DNA from 3 places in the Pseudoalteromonas sp. NZS127_1 genome. Region 1 is predicted to be linked to each of the others. Evidence: predicted binding sites of a transcription regulator. Region 1 holds the regulator's gene; each other region holds the start of a gene.

What was found. Region 1 encodes sigma-54, which starts transcription at its own class of promoters, with help from an activator protein. Its sites were predicted from a motif close to GTTGGCACGNNNNTNGNNT; they were not measured.
Region 2: the regulator sigma-54 is predicted to act here: its motif matches at 2,883-2,901, upstream of flgJ (flagellar assembly peptidoglycan hydrolase FlgJ).
Region 3: the regulator sigma-54 is predicted to act here: its motif matches at 2,366-2,384, upstream of I6F50_RS17185 (EF-hand domain-containing protein).

The regions. Positions count from the first base shown of each region.
Region 1 is NZ_JADYXO010000003.1:1,988-8,120, forward strand. It holds gene mgtE (magnesium transporter) at 1-324, opposite strand, end outside; gene I6F50_RS04345 (HPr family phosphocarrier protein) at 455-727, opposite strand; gene rapZ (RNase adapter RapZ) at 770-1,615, opposite strand; gene ptsN (PTS IIA-like nitrogen regulatory protein PtsN) at 1,634-2,086, opposite strand; gene hpf (ribosome hibernation promoting factor) at 2,091-2,378, opposite strand; gene I6F50_RS04365 (RNA polymerase factor sigma-54) at 2,405-3,904, opposite strand; gene lptB (LPS export ABC transporter ATP-binding protein) at 3,974-4,699, opposite strand; gene lptA (lipopolysaccharide transport periplasmic protein LptA) at 4,696-5,241, opposite strand; gene lptC (LPS export ABC transporter periplasmic protein LptC) at 5,231-5,785, opposite strand; gene kdsC (3-deoxy-manno-octulosonate-8-phosphatase KdsC) at 5,782-6,133, opposite strand, start outside.
Region 2 is NZ_JADYXO010000002.1:153,852-159,984, reverse strand. It holds gene I6F50_RS03830 (flagellar basal body rod protein FlgF) at 1-155, shown strand, start outside; gene flgG (flagellar basal-body rod protein FlgG) at 177-965, shown strand; gene flgH (flagellar basal body L-ring protein FlgH) at 982-1,665, shown strand; gene I6F50_RS03815 (flagellar basal body P-ring protein FlgI) at 1,677-2,771, shown strand; gene flgJ (flagellar assembly peptidoglycan hydrolase FlgJ) at 2,938-3,954, shown strand; gene flgK (flagellar hook-associated protein FlgK) at 3,956-5,956, shown strand; gene flgL (flagellar hook-associated protein FlgL) at 5,959-6,133, shown strand, end outside.
Region 3 is NZ_JADYXO010000023.1:43,058-49,190, forward strand. It holds gene I6F50_RS17175 (TrkH family potassium uptake protein) at 1-1,295, shown strand, start outside; gene I6F50_RS17180 (flagellar brake protein) at 1,340-1,999, shown strand; gene I6F50_RS17185 (EF-hand domain-containing protein) at 2,465-2,677, shown strand; gene I6F50_RS17190 (calmodulin) at 2,817-3,029, shown strand; gene I6F50_RS17195 (EF-hand domain-containing protein) at 3,107-3,322, shown strand; gene trkA (Trk system potassium transporter TrkA) at 3,404-4,780, opposite strand; gene rsmB (16S rRNA (cytosine(967)-C(5))-methyltransferase RsmB) at 4,867-6,133, opposite strand, start outside.

The sequences.
Region 1 (6,133 bases):
CAGACTACGTAATACTTCACCTAAGTCATCGTGGCCCATATCTTCTGTTGCGGCTGCAATGTGCTTAGGTTCCATTTGGGCAATAATGCCTAAACGAACATCTTCTGATAGTTCTTCAAGAACATCGCCTTGCACATCAGGATCAACCAACTGCCAAAGGAGTCGGCGAATTTTATGCGGTGATGATTCTAATAATAATGCGGTATCACAAGGAGCTGTTTTTGCGAGCATGCGCCTAACTTGAACAAATTGACCACTATTGAGTGACTTAGTCACCTGTTTTAGTTGCTGTAGTGGGTAATCTTGTTCAAAAGCTTCAGGCATTGGCGTCCTTTATAAATTTTTATATTATTTTATGGGGAGAGGTGAGTTAACTGGCGTCACTAACCGTATTTATTTTATATATCTGTTTTAGTTGGGGCATTAGTAATGCGAGCATTATTTTTATAACTGTTTATTCTTGTTCATTAAAACGTTGTGCTATTAATTCTCCAACAGCATGTAAAGCTTGCTCAGAATCGGGGCCTTTGCATACAACTTTTACTTCTTTGCCTTGGCTACTTTCAAGTAACATTAGTGCAAGTACGCTATCGCCTGCGGCTTCTTTGTCATCTTGAAATAATGTAATTGTCGCATCAAACTGCACTGCCAATTGGGCAAGCACGGTGGCTGCTCTGGCGTGCAATCCTAATTTGTTTTTTATTAAAAAAGTGTCTTCACAATGCATAACTTACTCTACTTAAGCTGAACAGGTGATTATTCAGCTATATTATTTTTCTTGTTCGCGATGGCGAATTTTCACATTGGGATGTGTCATTGCAAAACTTTCACCGATAGTTTGCGCTAAATATACAGAGCGGTGTTGCCCGCCTGTACACCCAATGGCAATGGTTAAATAACTGCGGTTATTTCGCTCTAAGTGCGGTAACCACGTTTGTACAAATGTTTGAATTTGCCATGTGAATTTTTGCACTATGCTGTGATTGGCCAAATAATCTTTAACAGGTTGATCTAACCCATTTAAAGGTTTTAATTCAGGTTCCCAATGTGGATTGGGTAAAAAGCGTGCATCAAATACGTAATCTGCTTCTTTTGGTATACCGTATTTAAAACCAAACGATTCAAACGTGACAATCAGTTGCTTATCTTTTTTACCTAAAATCTTTTCACGAATAGATTCAGCAAGTTGATGAACGCTTAAATCAGTTGTATCTATCATAAAGTCGGCGCGGGTGATTAATACATCAAGTAATTCTTTTTCTTTTTTGATGGCTAAATCAAGAGGCAACGAGTCAATTGATAGTGGGTGTAATCTACGAGTTTCAGAAAAACGTTTGATCAATGTTTGATCGTCGCTATCTAAATAAAATAACGTAGGTTTTGCAAAGCCAGGCAAGTATTCAAGAATATCGTTAAATTCATCTTGTTGTTTAGGGATGTTACGCACATCAATGCTAACAGCAATTTTATCATAGCTATCAGACACACTGCGAACTAATGAAGGAAGCAAGTTAACTGGAATATTATCTACGCAATAATAACCTAAATCTTCTACAACGCGTAAAGCAACCGACTTTCCAGAACCAGAACGGCCGCTTATGATAATTAACTCCATTTAACACCCTTTATAAAACTATGATTGATTGACAATAACTTGGTAAAGCTCAGTATCTGATTTTGCACTGCGTAACTGTTTACAAAAATCTTTGTTGTTTAGTTTATCAGCAATGGTTGCTAGAGTCTTTAAGTGCTGCTGGTTATCGCCATCTGGTACGATGAGTGCGACGAAAATATCAACAGGGCGATTATCGATCGCATCAAAATTTATTGGAGTTTCGCTAACGAGTACTAAAGCCAAAGGCTCTTCTGCACCGCTCATTCTTCCATGAGGAATGGCAATGCCACGCCCTATACCTGTACTACCCAATTTTTCTCTGCTCATTAAAGCATTAAGAATATCTTGTTGCGGTAAATACGGAAGTTTGTCGTGAGCAAGTTCGCTAATGAACTCTAAAATTCTTTTTTTGCTATTAAAAAGGACCGCAGCTTTGCTGCAGTCCTGGCATATAAGTGAGCTTAATTTCATCATATTAGTGTCGAGCAAGCTTCTCTTTGTGTTTAATTACTTGTCGATCGAGCTTGTCGATCAACGAGTCAATGGCGGCATACATATCTTGATGTTCTGTAGAGGCAAATAGCTCAGCACCGCTTACGTGTATGGTGGCTTCTGCTTTTTGATTTAATTTTTCTACATCGAGAATGACATGAACATTATTAATATGATCAGAGTGTCTTTCTAGCTTCGCAAATTTGGTATTAATATAGTCTCTTAGTGAATCGGTTAATTCTACGTGACGACCAGTTAAGTTTAGTTGCATAAGCATTACCCTCTTTTTTTTGCGTCTTAAATCAAACTTTTACGCTGATTTGACGGTGGAATAGCCAGAGATTCGCGGTATTTTGCGATTGTACGTCTCGCTACTTTAATTCCTTGCTCAGCCAATATATCCGCTATTTTGCTATCACTCAATGGTTTTGCTGAGTTTTCTGCTGCGATTAATTTTCGGATAAGCGCACGGATTGCTGTAGATGAACATTCACCACCGTTTTCGGTGCTTACATGGCTTGAGAAAAAATATTTAAGCTCAAATATACCACGGGGTGTGTGCATATACTTTTGGGTTGTTACGCGCGAAATTGTTGATTCGTGCATTTCTACCATTTCAGCAACATCATTTAAAACCATTGGTTTCATGGCTTCAGGACCGTGTTCAAAAAAGCCTTGTTGTTGCTTAACAATACAATTTGTCACTTTTAATAGCGTGTCGTTTCTACTTTCTAAGCTTTTAATAAACCATTTAGCTTCTTGTAAATGCGAGCGAATAAACTGGCTGTCACCACTGGATTTTACAGTGCGAGACATTGCCGCGTATTGGCTATTAACACGAATTTTAGGCATGCTGTCTGGGTTTAACTCAACAACCCAGCGGCCTTTAATTTTTTTAACTGACACATCAGGAATAACATACTCAGATTCTTCTCTTACAATAGTATCTGCAGGTTTAGGGCTAAGAGTATGTATTAATGTCATTACTTCCTTAAGCTCTTCTTCTTTGAGCTTAGTTTTCTTCATTAATGTACGATAGTCACGAGCAGCTAATAAATCAATATGCTCGGTTAAAATCATTTTTGTTTCATTAATGTAAGGTGTTTCTTTATCAAACTGGTTAAGCTGAATACACAAACACTCTTGTAAACTACGTGCAGCAATACCAACAGGATCAAACAGTTGGATGCGTTTTAATACAGCTTCAATTTCATCAAGTTCGACTTCGTTATCATCTTCGTTTTCTTGATTAAAGCTTTCTAAAATCTCTTCGCAGCTTAGTGTTAAAATACCTGAATCATCGACGGCTTCTACAATAGCAATAGCAATAGCTTCGTCTGTAGGGCTAAATGGCGTTAGTTGTAACTGCCACATTAAATACTCATGGAGCGTTTCAGTAGAGGCGCCTTGGTATATTGATTCGTCTTCAGGCATCGGACCCGATGATGCTGCTGGGGCGGCACTCATGTACTCATCCCAACTAACATCCATAGCCATGTCGTCACTTAGCGTGTCTTTTGCAAGTGCTTCACCACTATCTTGTTCGTATTCGCTTGGAGCATCATCGGCAGATGCGCTAACAGTTATGTCATCTGTATCTGCTTTTTGCTCGTTTTTACCTGCAGCGTCTTCTGAATAGTCTGCTTCTTCAACCTCTAATAGCGGGTTGCTGTCGAGAGCTTCTTGTATTTCTTGCTGGAGATCCAATGTACTGAGTTGCAACAAACGAATAGCTTGTTGCAGCTGTGGAGTCATTGTAAGTTGCTGGCCCATGCGCAGCTGTAGTGATTGCCTCATGTATCTCTAACAATCCTTTTATGTTGTTATAATTAATACTAGCAGATGCTTAAAGACATGGCGTAAATGTTACAGCCTAAATTGCTCGCCTAAGTAAACATCGCGTACTGTTTTATCATTTAATACGTGTTCTGGAGTACCTGATGCAATCAGCTCCCCATGAGAAACAATGTAGGCTTTTTCACAAACATCAAGGGTTTCTCTTACGTTATGATCGGTAATTAATACACCAATCCCACGATTTTTAAGATGTTCTATTATTTTCTTTATGTCTAATACCGAAATCGGGTCAACACCTGCAAATGGTTCATCCAGTAATATAAATTTAGGATCTGCTGCCAGCGCACGTGCTATTTCAACACGACGACGTTCGCCACCCGACAATGCCATACCTTGGCTATCACGAATGTGTTGTATGCTAAATTCATCTAATAATTTATCGAGAGTGTCTTCTCTAGCTTGTTTATTTAACTCTTTGCGCGTTTCTAAAATGGCCATTAAGTTTTGATAAACAGTCAGCTTTCTGAATATTGAAGACTCTTGCGGTAAGTAGCCAATGCCTAATCTAGCACGACTATGCATAGGTAAAAGAGTAATATCGTTATCGTCTATCGATATTTTACCTTTGTCGCTAGGTACAAGTCCTACTATCATATAAAACGTGGTAGTTTTACCTGCGCCGTTAGGGCCAAGTAAGCCAACAATACTGCCAGCTTTGACTTCAAGGCCGACGTTTTTTACAACTTCACGGCCTTTATAGCTCTTTGCTAATAGCTCTGCTTTTAATGTGCTCATGGTTGACCTTTGTCGCTTTTTTTACTTTTTTTAGTCTCGATTGGTACTAAAATTGTGTGAACGCGGTCAGTTGAGTTTTCATCTTTTTCGGCACTGATTAGCTGCTGCTCTATATCGTAGGTAATGCTTTTAGCATTTATTTTTTGTCCCGCTTGCGATACTTGTGCATTACCAACAAGCGTTAAAAAACGCTTAGATACATCATAACGTACTTCGTCAGCACTGGCGCTCATAGTCGTGCCATCTGATTGCTTTTCTTCAAAGTGCGCAGGGCTACCTGTAGCAATTAATAATTGTTTATTATCGCCAAGTTCATCGCGTTTATGTACTTCTAAGCGGTCGGCTGTGATACGGCGGTTACCGTGAATAATTTCAACGTTTTTCTCAAAAATCCCGACATTAGCTTTTAATTGACCTTCTTGCTTATCGGCGCTTATTGAAATTTGATTTGCAGCCGGTTGCGTGTTTTGCTCTGCAGCACTACTATTAAACGCTAGTATAAGTGTAGGAATAATAAGTGATTTTAATATTTTATTGGTCATAATATATGGTTCGCGTATGGTTAATTAGTTTTATCACTTCGGTTTTTAAGTCGGCTTCTAGGCCTTTACCAGTGATTTTTAAATTGGGTCCAGTGATGATAACGGGTTGCTCCGAACGCATTGTTAATAGCTTTATATCTACCTGAATATTATCAGCATTGATTTTGTCTATCATGGCGTTATCGGTTAAGTTTTTGGCAACCACATTGCCTTCTAAAATTAATTGTTTGTCTTCGTATAATGTTGCTTCGTCTGCATTTATTTGCCACGTTTGCTTTTCGTTATATAAAGTAAAAATAGGTTTTTCAAAAAACGTAAAACCTAATTGTTGATATAGCTCCATTTTAGCCGCAGTGACTTTGTGGCTAATTTTACCTTGTTCGTCATAGGCTGTTTGTTTGAGTTCTATGGCTATGTAATCAGGCTTGGCAATAACTTCAGGCTCAGTCTGAGGCACAATATTTGTTTGTGTAAAATAAGGGTACCAAAGCCAAACCATACAGCTAATGAATAAAACGCTTAATATTATGCGCGCTGCATTCATGAACTAGTGCCTTGTGTAGTCAATGCTTTACCATTTTCAAGCATAAGTAAGTCGGTGAGCTCTCTTACTGCACCAAAGCCGCCAGGCATTTGCGTTACATAGTGTGATAAACGTTTAATAAGTGGATGGGCATCATTTACTGCAACAGCAAAGCCGACTAATTCCATAACGGGCATGTCAGGACCATCATCACCGATATAAGCAATTTGTTCATCGCTAAGGTTGAGTTTGTCTTTTAGCTCTTGATAGGCAATGAGCTTATTTTCTTGGCCTTGATAAATATGCTGTACGGTTAAGCTGCTCATACGTTGTTGCACTATTTGTGAATGACGACCAGTAATTACAGCC
Region 2 (6,133 bases), on a different contig from region 1:
TTTTAAGTGGTTCGCTTGAAATGTCGAATGTGAACCCAGTTCACGAAATGGTCGACATGATAAGCCACCAGCGCCAATTTGAATTACAAGTGAAATTAATGAAAACAGCTGAAGAAATTGACGAGCGTCAAGATCAGCTGTTACGCATTGTTTAACTTTAAAGTGAGGACACGATTATGAATCCAGCATTGTGGATCAGTAAAACGGGGCTAGACGCCCAACAAACCGATATATCGGTTATTTCAAATAACTTAGCGAATGCGAGTACCGTAGGTTACAAAAAAAGTCGCGCTATATTTGAAGATTTACTTTATCAAAATATTAATCAGCCGGGCGGTCGTTCATCGCAAGATACCGAAATGCCATCGGGCCTAATGTTAGGTGCGGGTGCAAAAGTTGTAGCTAACCAAAAAGAGTTTACGCAAGGCAACATGTTGACCACCGAAAACTCACTAGATTGGATGATTTCTGGCGAAGGTTTTTTTGAAGTACTGCAACCAGATGGCAATATTGCTTACTCGCGCAACGGCCAGTTTACTACCGATGGCGATGGACGAATTGTTACATCGGGCGCAGGTTATGTGATTCAGCCAGAAATGAATGTACCAGATGACGCGCAATCAATTACGGTTTCGCAAGACGGCGAAGTATCTGTACGTGTTGCAGGCCAAGCCGATAACGTGGTCATTGGTCAGCTGACTATTAGTGATTTTATTAATCCGTCGGGTCTTGAGCCAATCGGTCAAAATCTTTATACCGAAACAGCTGTAAGTGGTGCGCCGGTACAAGGTAACCCTGGTGTTGAAGGGTTAGGTAGCATTATTCAAGGCTCACTCGAAACTTCAAACGTAAATGTAACTGAAGAGCTCGTAAATCTAATAGAAACTCAGCGTATTTACGAAATGAACTCAAAAGTAATTTCGGCCGTTGACGAAATGATGAGTTATATCAATCAACAGCTTTAATAGAGTAGGGGGAATTATGCGTAATATTATTTTATTTACAGCGGGCACGTTATTTTTAAGTGGCTGTATGTCTACGCAAAATAGTGAAGTAGTGCAGGACGACCCTTACTACGCACCTATGTACCCCGAGCCTATTTTAGAGCCGCTGGTAGCCACAGGTTCATTGTTTAATACTCATACATCAAACGACTTATATTCTGATAAAAAAGCGCTACGTACTGGCGATATAATTACGGTTAAATTGCAAGAGTCTACTCAAGCAACAAAAGCCGCTAAAACAGAAACAGACAAAGAAACCGACGCAAGCTTAGACCCAGTGATTGGCTTAGGTGGTCTACCTGTAAATATAGGTGGCGATAGTATTCAGTTTGGTATTGGTAGCGATTCGTCGTTTACGGGCGATTCAAAATCAAACCAGTCAAACAGCTTAGTGGGTGATATTTCGGTTAATGTAATGCGCGTTTTACCTAATGGTAACTTAGTTATACGCGGCGAAAAATGGCTAACGCTTAATACCGGTGAAGAGTTTATTCGTTTAGAAGGGCTAGTACGCCCTCAAGACGTAAGCGCCGATAATACGGTTGAATCAAATCGTATTGCTAATGCACGTATTCAATACTCAGGTAAAGGGCAAACGCAAGAAGCGCAAAGTCCTGGTTGGCTTACACGTTTCTTTAGCAGTTCGCTGTTTCCATTTTAGAGGGTAACAACATGAATAGCCTTAAAGCTTTATGTTTAGTTGCGTTATTGGGTTGGCAGTTTACTGCCAGTGCTGAGCGCATAAAAGATGTGTCTATGGTTGAGGGCGTGCGCTCTAACCAATTAGTTGGTTATGGCTTAGTGGTTGGTTTACCGGGCACTGGTGAGCAAAACTCATATACACAACAAAGTTTTAGAGGCATGTTGAACAGCTTTGGTATTACGCTGCCTTCAACTCAAAGTCCTAAAATTAAAAATGTTGCCGCTGTTGCTGTGCATGCAGAATTACCCGCATTTAGAAAGCCCGGGCAAACAATAGATATTACGGTTTCTTCTATTGGTAGTGCAGGCAGTTTACGTGGCGGTACTTTACTACAAACTTTTTTAAAGGGTGTAGACGGTAACGTGTATGCAATTGCACAAGGAAGCTTAATTGTTGGTGGCTTAGGCGCACAAGGCCTTGATGGTAGTAAGGTTGTAATTAATACCCCTACAGTTGGTCGTATACCAAATGGCGCAACAGTTGAACGCACTGTAGAAAGCCCATTTATGCAAGGCGATTACATTACCTTCAACCTAAACCGTCCAGACTTTACAACGGCAAAACGCCTAGAAAAAACAATTAATGACTTAGTTGGCCCAAATAGCGCACAAGCAATTGATTCTGTTTCTATCCGTGTTATTGCACCACGCGATGCATCCCAGCGTGTATCGTACTTATCGACACTCGAAAACTTAGAATTTAAACCAGCTGACATGGCCGCTAAAATTATAGTTAACTCGCGCACCGGTACAATTGTTATTGGCAAAAACGTTAAGCTTCAGCCTGCGGCTATAACTCACGGTGGCTTAACAGTAACAATTGCAGAGCAACAAAATGTGTCACAACCAAACCCGCTAGCAAACGGTGATACAGTTGTCACACAGCAAAGTATTATTGATGTAAACCAAGACGACTCGCGCGCCTTTGTATTTAATCCAGGTGTAAGCCTTGACGATTTAGTTCGCGCAATTAACGAAGTAGGCGCAGCGCCTGGTGACTTAATGGCTATTTTAGAAGCACTAAAAGAAGCCGGCGCAATTAACGGACAGTTAGTTGTTATATAAATAACCCAAGTCAATAAATAACGTATTACTTAAGCCCTATATTTTTGAAGCTAGGGCTTTTTATTTACAGCAACTTAAGTTTATTATTTTTATCTTCCTTGTTTTATCGGTAGTGGCTCAATTTTTGCATTTTTAACTGCATTATTCATTTTGTGTCAAAAAGCCGATGGAAACTAATCACCTCGATAAACAAAACTTTTTTGATTTAGGCAACTTAGATTCACTTCGTAAAGAAGCCTTAACGAGTGGCGATGCATCAACTGATGCCTCTAAAGCTGCGCTCAAAAAAGCGGCCGCACAATTTGAAGCCATTTTTACGCAAATGTTGCTCAAAGGAATGCGCAAAGCTAACGAAGCATTTGAAGACAAAGACAGTCCATTTAATTCAAGTGGCGTAAAGTTTTTTGAAGAAATGCACGATCAGCAACTTTCAACAGAGCTTTCATCAAATGGCTCGTTAGGCCTTGCCGATTTAATTGTTCAGCAGTTATCGCCTGAGTCTAAAAACTTTATGCCAGGCTCTGTGCTTAGAACAACCAACGATATTTTTAGCGATACGCAAGTCGGATCCGCTCTTCCTCATGAGCAAAAAAATAAGCAACCCGATCTTATCGTTAAGAGTACTAAAGCCGATATTGCTGAGCCTAAAGTCGATACTACAGAGTCTAAAACCGATAGCCCAACATTTAAAAATGCAGAAGAGTTTGTAAGTTCAGTGTGGGAACACGCTAAAACTGCAGCGCAAAAAATAGGTTTAAACCCAGCGGTAATGGTTGCTCAAGCGGCACTTGAAACCGGTTGGGGTAAACACATTATTAATAAAAGTGACGGTGGCAGCTCAAATAACTTATTTAATATTAAGTCAGATAAAAGCTGGGAAGGCGATAAAGCAAGCAAAGTAACGCTTGAGTTTGAACAAGGCACACCCGTTAAAAAACAAGCCAGCTTTAGAGCCTACGATTCAATTAAAGATAGCGTGAACGACTTCGTTGATTTTTTAACGCAAAACCCACGCTACAAAGAAGCATTACAAAATACAGCAAAACCAAACGACTTTTTAGATTCATTACAAAAAGCAGGTTATGCAACCGATCCAAATTATGCCAGCAAAATAAAAAAAGTACTCAATAGCAGTCAGCTAAAAGACATTGCGGCAAACGTGATCCGCCAAGGAGTAGAGTAACATGTCGTTTAATTTATTAAACATTGCCAGTTCTGGGGTTAGAGCAAGCTCGGAGCTATTGCAAACGACAAGTAAAAATATCGCCAATGTAAATACCGTAGGCTACGTACGTGAGCGTACTGAATTTACCACTATGGTTGATAACCAAGTAGGGCGAGGCGAAACATACCGATTACTAAACGAGTTTGCTCAGTCACAGCTAAATCGTGACACCTCTAATAAATCGTTTTTCGATCAGTTTATTACTGAGGCTAATCGAGTTGATACTATTTTTTCTGAAGAGTCGAACAACCTTTCGACCGGAATTAACTCTTTATTTAATAACGTGCAAGAAGCGCTTAATCAGCCGTCATCTACCGTTGCCCGCTCATTAGTAATGACAGATGCGCAAAGCTTAATTGATCAAATGGATAGACTTTCGGGCATCGTGCTTGATCAAAAAAGTGTAGTGAACGAGCAGCTCGAAATATTTTCAGATGAAGCAAACTCACTAATTCAAAGTATTAGCACGCTAAATCAAAATATTGCAGCAGTTAATGGCACTAATAACGCCGCAGATGCGAGCTCTACCTATAACGAACGCGATAAAGCAATACGCGACTTATCAGAGCTAATAGACATAGAAACGCTTGATGGTCCAAATGGCGAAAAACTCGTTTTTATGGGCACAGGCGAAGCGGTGGTTATGCAAAATGGCGCATTTAACTTATTTTCGATGACAGGCGACCCCGATCCTAATTTTAAAGAATTCACGCTTGACGTTAATGGTGGCAAAGCAGTGCCGCTTGAAGTTGATGTAAGTAAGCTTAAAGGAAAAATTGGCGGCTTACTTGCTTTTAGAGATGACATATTAGTCCCTGCGCAAAACCAAATTGGTCAAATGGGCTTAGCGATAGCTGATGCATTTAACGAACAAAACAAATTGGGTATGGATGCAACAGGTCAGCTAGGGGGTAATATTTTTAATATTCCTACCGTTGGCGCTTATGCGTATCAAGCTAACACAGGTACTGCCGGTATGACTGCAACGGTAGAGCCAGGTAAGGGCAGTGAACTCCCTGCCAGTGACTTTATTATTACCTATACAGGCAATGCTAATGAAGTAAGTATTCAGCCTATAGATAACAAAGGCGATCCGTTAGGGCAGCCTTCACTTGCTGATATATCGTCAGGTGTTATTGATTCATCGACTACTACTGGAGAATCATTTGGTCTTCAAGTAAATGTATCTGGGGCAGGTGTTGAGGGTGATCAGTTTCAAATAAAGCTTAATTCAGATGCCGCTTCAAGTATTACACTTGCAACAGGGCGCGCAGAAGATTTAGCACTAGCATCGCCAATTCGTACTGCTAACGATTTAAATAATATAGGTACCGCTACTATTTCAGCTGGAGAAGTAACAAGTGTTACCTCTGGTGGATTTACTTCAACACCAAGCTTAACTAACGGCGAAATAACGCTTGTTAAAACAGGTAATGCTAACGAATATCAAATTACAGATAATAGCGGAACGAATACTTTTACTATTACGCCTCCTGCAAAAGGAATGTTATCGCAAGCGGGCGCTCCATTTGATACCTACGGATTCGATTTTGATATAGAAGGTACACCAGCAACAGGCGATACCTTTACACTTGAGTTTAACGAAGGCGGCTTTGATGATAACCGTAATGGTTTAAAATTAGCTGATTTACAAAATGGTGAATTAGTCCGTCTAAACGTAGAAACAACAGCAACGGCCGACAACCATAAAACGTTCAACCAAGCTTATTCAGGATTAGTGAGTGATATAGGTGTTATAACTGGCCAAGCAATCACAAGTGGGGCTGCATTTGACGCTCTAGCACAGCAATCTGAGGCATGGTATGAATCACTATCTGGAGTAAACCTTGATGAAGAGGCCGCAAATTTACTGCGTTTTCAACAATCATATTCAGCATCAGCACAAGTTTTAGCAGCAGCTCAAGAAATTTTTGACACCTTATTAAATGCGGCGAGGTAATTATGCGTTTATCAAATAATTTAATGTACCAAAACAACATAAATAAAATACTCGACAACCAACAAGGTGTTGCAAATGCTCAAGAGCGAGTAACTACAGGTGAAAAGTATTTAACTACCTCAGAAGCGCCAGCTGCTATTTCGCAAGGAATGCTATATTCAAATAAAATACAAACAA
Region 3 (6,133 bases), on a different contig from region 1:
CTTACTACCCAAACCGCCATGAAAACGGTGACTTAAAAGCACGTGAAGGCTTTTTAATTGTTGTTTTGTTTTGGCTGGTACTTGGGGCGTTTGCGTCCTTGCCGCTTATATTTTTACAAGAACCTAATTTATCGCTCGCCGATGCGGTGTTTGAAGCATTCTCTGGCTTAACAACCACCGGCGCTACAGTACTTACCGGTATTGAGTACTTACCTAAGTCGGTGTTGTTTTATCGCCAGCAACTCCAGTGGTTTGGCGGTATGGGTATAATCGTACTCGCTGTCGCTATACTCCCCATGCTAGGTGTTGGTGGTATGCAGTTATATCGCGCTGAAATACCTGGGCCTGTAAAAGATTCCAAAATGACCCCGCGAATTGCCGATACAGCAAAGCACCTTTGGTATATTTATGTGTCACTGACTATTGCTTGTATGCTGGCTTATTGGGCAGCCGGGATGGAGTGGTTTGATGCGATATGTCATGCATTCTCAACGGTCGCGATAGGTGGTTTTTCTACTTATGATGCTTCTATGGGGCACTTTGACAGCCCTGTAATTAACTTTATTTGTGTGTTCTTTTTAATTATTGCCGCTGTTAACTTCTCCCTGCATTACGCCGCAGTGGCCAGTCGTAACATACAAGTTTATATTCGAGACCCTGAGTTTAAGGTGTTTTTGTGTATTCAATTAGCGCTGGTGGTTATTTGTTTTACCGTACTTTCCTCTAATGAAATATTTGCTAATGGCGATGAAACCCTCGATCAGGCATTATTTCAAGCTGTTTCTATGAGTACAACAGCAGGCTTTGCTACGGATAACTTTTCAACATGGCCTTTGTTTTTACCTATTTTACTTATATTTTCGAGCTTTATTGGTGGTTGTGCAGGCTCTACCGGTGGTGGTATGAAAGTAGTGCGCGTGTTCTTACTTTACTTGCAGGGTGTGCGTGAGCTTAATCGTTTGGTGCACCCACGGGCTATATATTCAATCAAGCTGGGTCGAAAGGCGTTGCCAGACAAAGTAGTAGAAGCCGTGTGGGGATTTTTCTCTGCGTATGCGTTGGTGTTTATTATTATTATGTTAGCGCTTATGGGCACGGGTATGGATAACATAACTGCGTTCTCAGCCACTGCGGCTTGTTTAAATAACTTAGGTCCAGGTCTGGGTGATGTAGCATCGCATTATGGCGCTATAACCGATGGTGCTAAATGGTTGCTTACCATTGCAATGGTGTTTGGTCGTTTAGAAATATTTACTTTATTAGTGCTATTTACGCCTACTTTTTGGCGTGGATAAACGAGCGGCTTAAGTTTTAAATTACGAACTATTGGGAAAGGGATATGCCAACAAATTTAGAAAAGCTAAAGCATATAAGTGTAGGCAGCTTAGTCGACCTAGAAATATTAACACCTACAAGCAGTAAGCGTGTTAAAACTGAATTAGTTGGTTTACTCGATAAACAGTTTATTATTTTAAATTATCCCAATGCAAAGCGTTTACCTGCGGCGAGTGACTATTTACGTGATGGCGTAATGGTTGTTGTAAGAGCGCTTATTGAAGGTAGTGGTGGGCAAGTTATTGCGTTTCGCCAGCAAATTATGTCGGTAGCCTCTCATCCCGCTAAACTCGTGTTTATAAACTTTCCAAAGCAAGTGCAGTTATTTGCGCTACGCTCACAAACACGCATACCTACCTTATTACCTGCAAAGCTAAAGCTAAGTGACGATAGGGTACTTGAAGGCCTTATTAAAGACATTTCACTCACTGGTGTAATGTTTGATATTAGAGGCGATCAGCAAGTTGAAAGTATTAAAGATATGCAATGCACTGTCGTACTTAATAGCAGTGATAAAGATTTTGAAGGTGAAATTTGCAGTGTTAAAGAGCATGCCGCAGGCGTGCACTGTGGAATTAAGCTACTAGCAAGCGAGGATGAAATGAAAGCCTTTATGAAAGAGCATTTTATAGACCCTTCTGCGCTTGAGCCTACCGTTGAATAAATAGGTTTTCGCTTATTTGCAACAAAAAGGCATTTTATGTCAGTATTTATAAAATGTTTTTTCTCTCTTTCACAATTAAAATTATTATTTAAATAAAACAATTGATTACGTATTGTTTTTTACAGCTTGTTTTTTGTTATTAAAGCTACCTCGTTAAAATTTATCTCAATTATTATTTTAAATCCCTCCTTTTAAAACCGTACATTTAAAAATGTATCTTTTTATATAAACATAACTATATGTTTTTAATGACTTTAATATCATCTCTTTAAAACGTGTTGCTAAAGGGCAACAATAACTATTCTAAAAACGCCTTCTTGTTGTACGTTTTATATTTAACTTATTGAAAATTAATAGCTTTTAAATGTTGGCATCTAAGTTGTAATAGTCTAAGTGTACTGAACGAAATCGTGATTCAAAGTGAAATACTTAATCGCACACACATAAATTTGAAGGATACATATTATGAAAAGCATTAATAAAACTTTAGCACTTATCGCTATTGCATCTTCTTCAGCCGCTTTTGCTGCAACAGATTTTGACACACTGGATGTAGACGGCAGTGGCACAATTAGCCAAGCAGAAGCATCAGTAGATGCAAAGCTAATGAGCATGTTTTCTGAGCTTGATACTGACCAAAATGGTGAGTTATCAAAAGAAGAATTTTCAGAAGCTTAATTAAAAAGTATTTATCCTGAGTTGCCAAAGACACCTAAGTAGGCAAGGGAGCTTACGAAAGAGGATAACAAGGAAGTGAAAAATTACGTTTTAAGTTAAACGAAGCAATTTTTTTGATAGAACATTGAAGGATTAAGTTATGAAACATTTAAATAAAGCATTAGCACTTATAGTACTAGCATCTTCTTCCGCTGCATTTGCAGCATCAGATTTTGACAGCCTTGATATCGATGGTAGCGGCACAATTAGCCCAAGCGAAGCGGCAGTCGATACAGATTTAATGGCTGAATTTATTGAGCTAGATACCGACGGTAGCGGCGAGCTTTCTAAAGAAGAATTCGCTAATTACTAATTAATCTTTTCAGATTAAACATTTTTCACAGTCAGGGATCTTTGAAAAGGACTTCCCATATTACTAGGAATATTATTATGAAAACATTAAATACAACACTTGCAGTTATCGTTTTAGCATCTTCATCAGCAGCATATGCCGCAGTAGATTTTGCCTCTTTTGATGCAGATGGTAACGGTGCTATTACAATGGAAGAAGCGAAGGTTAACCCTCAGCTTGTAAAGATTTTTGATGATTTGGATACTGATGGTAATGGTGAAATCTCTAAAGAAGAGTTTTCAAAAGTACAGTAATCAATATTTAAGCATACTCCATTAAAGCCGCCTTAATCAGCGGCTTTTTTGTGTATTAAATTAACTAATTAGAGTAACTAGTTAAAGGAATATAGCACTTACTTGGAATAGTTTTTCTACAACGGTAATATGTTTTTTGTCGATTAAAAACATGATGACATGATCGCCCGACATAATAATTGTATCATCGTGAGCTATCAACACATCGTCATTACGTACTATTGCCCCAATGGTTGTACCTGCAGGAAGTTTTATGTCGGCAATCGCACGACCAACCACTTTAGATGTGTTTTCATCACCATGAGCAACCGCTTCAATGGCTTCTGCTGCGCCTTTACGCAGTGAATACACGTTAACAATATCACCACGGCGTACGTGCGTTAATAACGCTGATATAGTTGCTTGTTGTGGCGATATGGCAATATCTATTTCGCCGCCTTGTACCAAATCAACGTAAGCTCCACGTTGAATAAGTACCATGGTTTTTTGTGCGCCCATACGTTTTGCAAGCATGGCCGACATAATGTTTGCTTCATCGTCGTTGGTTACGGCAATAAATACATCGACTTGTTCAATATGCTCTTCTGAGAGCAGTTCTTGATCAGATGCGTCACCACAAAAAACGACCGTGTTATCGAGCATTTCTGAGAGTTGCTCGGCACGTTCTTTACTGCGTTCAATTAGTTTAACGGTGTGATTTTTTTCAAGTGAGCGGGCAAGGCCTGCTCCAATGTTACCGCCACCAGCTATCATAATTTTTTTGTACGAACGCTCAAGTTTTTGTAGCTCGTTCATTACTGCGCGTATATGTTTTGTAGCGGCAATAAAGAATACTTCGTCATCGGCTTCAATAACGGTGGTACCCAGTGGTTTTATTGCTTTACCTTGACGATAAATAGCAGCAACACGAGTCTCTACATTAGGAATATGTTCTTTAAGTGCAGATAACGCATAACCTACTAATAAACCCCCATAGTAAGCTTTTACGGCTACTAACGAGAGCATGCCATCAGCAAACTGCAATACTTGCAGAGCACCAGGGTAGTCAATTAGACGGCGAATATACTTAGTGACCAGTGCTTCGGGAGCAATGTAATGGTCGATAGGTAAATCATCGTTTTGAAATAGTTTTTCACGGTATTTTAAATATTGCTCCGAGCGAATACGGGCAATTTTAGTGGGCGTTTTAAAAATACTGTACGCCACTTGGCATGCAACCATATTCACTTCATCTGAACTGGTTACCGCTATAATCATATCGGCATCTTCAGCGCCTGCACGGCGTAATACATCAGGATGCGCACTGTGGCCCATAACCCCTTGTAAGTCGTACTTATCTTGAAGTTCACGTAATCGGTTACCGTCTATATCAACAACGGTAATTTCGTTTTGTTCGCCAACTAAGTTTTCAGCAAGCGTAGCACCAACTTGCCCGGCACCGAGTATAATTATTTTCATTATTTACCCGTGGTATTGATCATAATTTAATTAAAAAAATAGCCATTTAATGTTTCATAAATGGCTAACTATTTAGTGTACGGCTATTAGGCTTTTTTAACTAGCTTAGCGTAATAAAATCCATCACTTTCACCGGGCAGTAACTGCAAACCAGGAGTTGTTACGGTATCATTTTCGTGTAGAGGTATATGTTCTACATCATCGTTATTAGCTAAAAACTTAGCAACTTGCTGTTGGTTTTCTTGTGGAAGAACCGAACACGTAGCATATACCAATGTGCCACCTGGTTTTAACAGTGGCCAAATGCTATCAAGAATATCGTTTTGTAACTTAGATAAGTCTTCGATATCTGATGCGCGACGTAACCATTTTATATCAGGGTGACGGCGAATTACGCCAGTGGCTGAACAAGGCACATCAAGCAAAATACGATCAAATAATTTTTCGTCCCACCAAGTATGTGGTTGTGAGGCATCGCCACATTGAAGGTCTGCACCTAAGCCAATACGCGTTAAGTTTTGTTTAACGCGTTCAAGGCGAGTTGAGTCGCTATCAAGTGCAAGTACATCAGCATCAGCAAGCTCTAATATATGACACGTTTTTCCGCCAGGTGCTGCACAGGCATCTAAAATATAGTCATCTGCTTTAGGTTCTAAAAAGCGGGCTGCCAACTGTGCTGCAGCATCTTGTACTGAACATGCACCTGTATCAAACTCAGGCAACGAAAATACATCACGTGGTTTGGCAAGCTTAATCCCATCAATAAAGTCAGGGTTTAAGGTGTGTTCAATATCATTAGCGCTAAGCATGTCGCTGTACTCTTGCGTGCTAAATTGTGCTTGGTTTACACGAAGCCACATTGGTGCTTGTTGCTGGTTTTCTTCAAGTAGTGCTTCCCAGCTATCTGGGTAGGCTGTTTGCACCTGTTTAATAAACCAATTTGGATGGTTGTATAAACATACCGGAATAAGCTTCGCTTTTTCTTCAAGCTCTGCTTGTTGGCGCTGAAAACTACGTAAAATGGCGTTTATCAGCCCTTTTAATCCTAAAGCGCGCAGTTGAGCCAGTGCGTTTACAGTTTCTGAAATTGCAGCATGTGGTGGTACGCGCATATGCTGCAGTTGATAAATACCTACGTATAATAAAAACTGAAATATTCTACGTTTACCTTTTAATGGCTGCTCTACTAAGTGTTGGCAGTAATTTTCAAGGCTAGGTAAGTAGCGTAAAACGCCATAACAAATTTGCTGTAGCAACGCTTTATCTTTAGGCGGCAAGCCTTGGCTTGCAAATGGAAGTTCTTGATTAAGCGATGCGCCTTTATCAACTACGTTATATAAAGTTTCAGCGGCC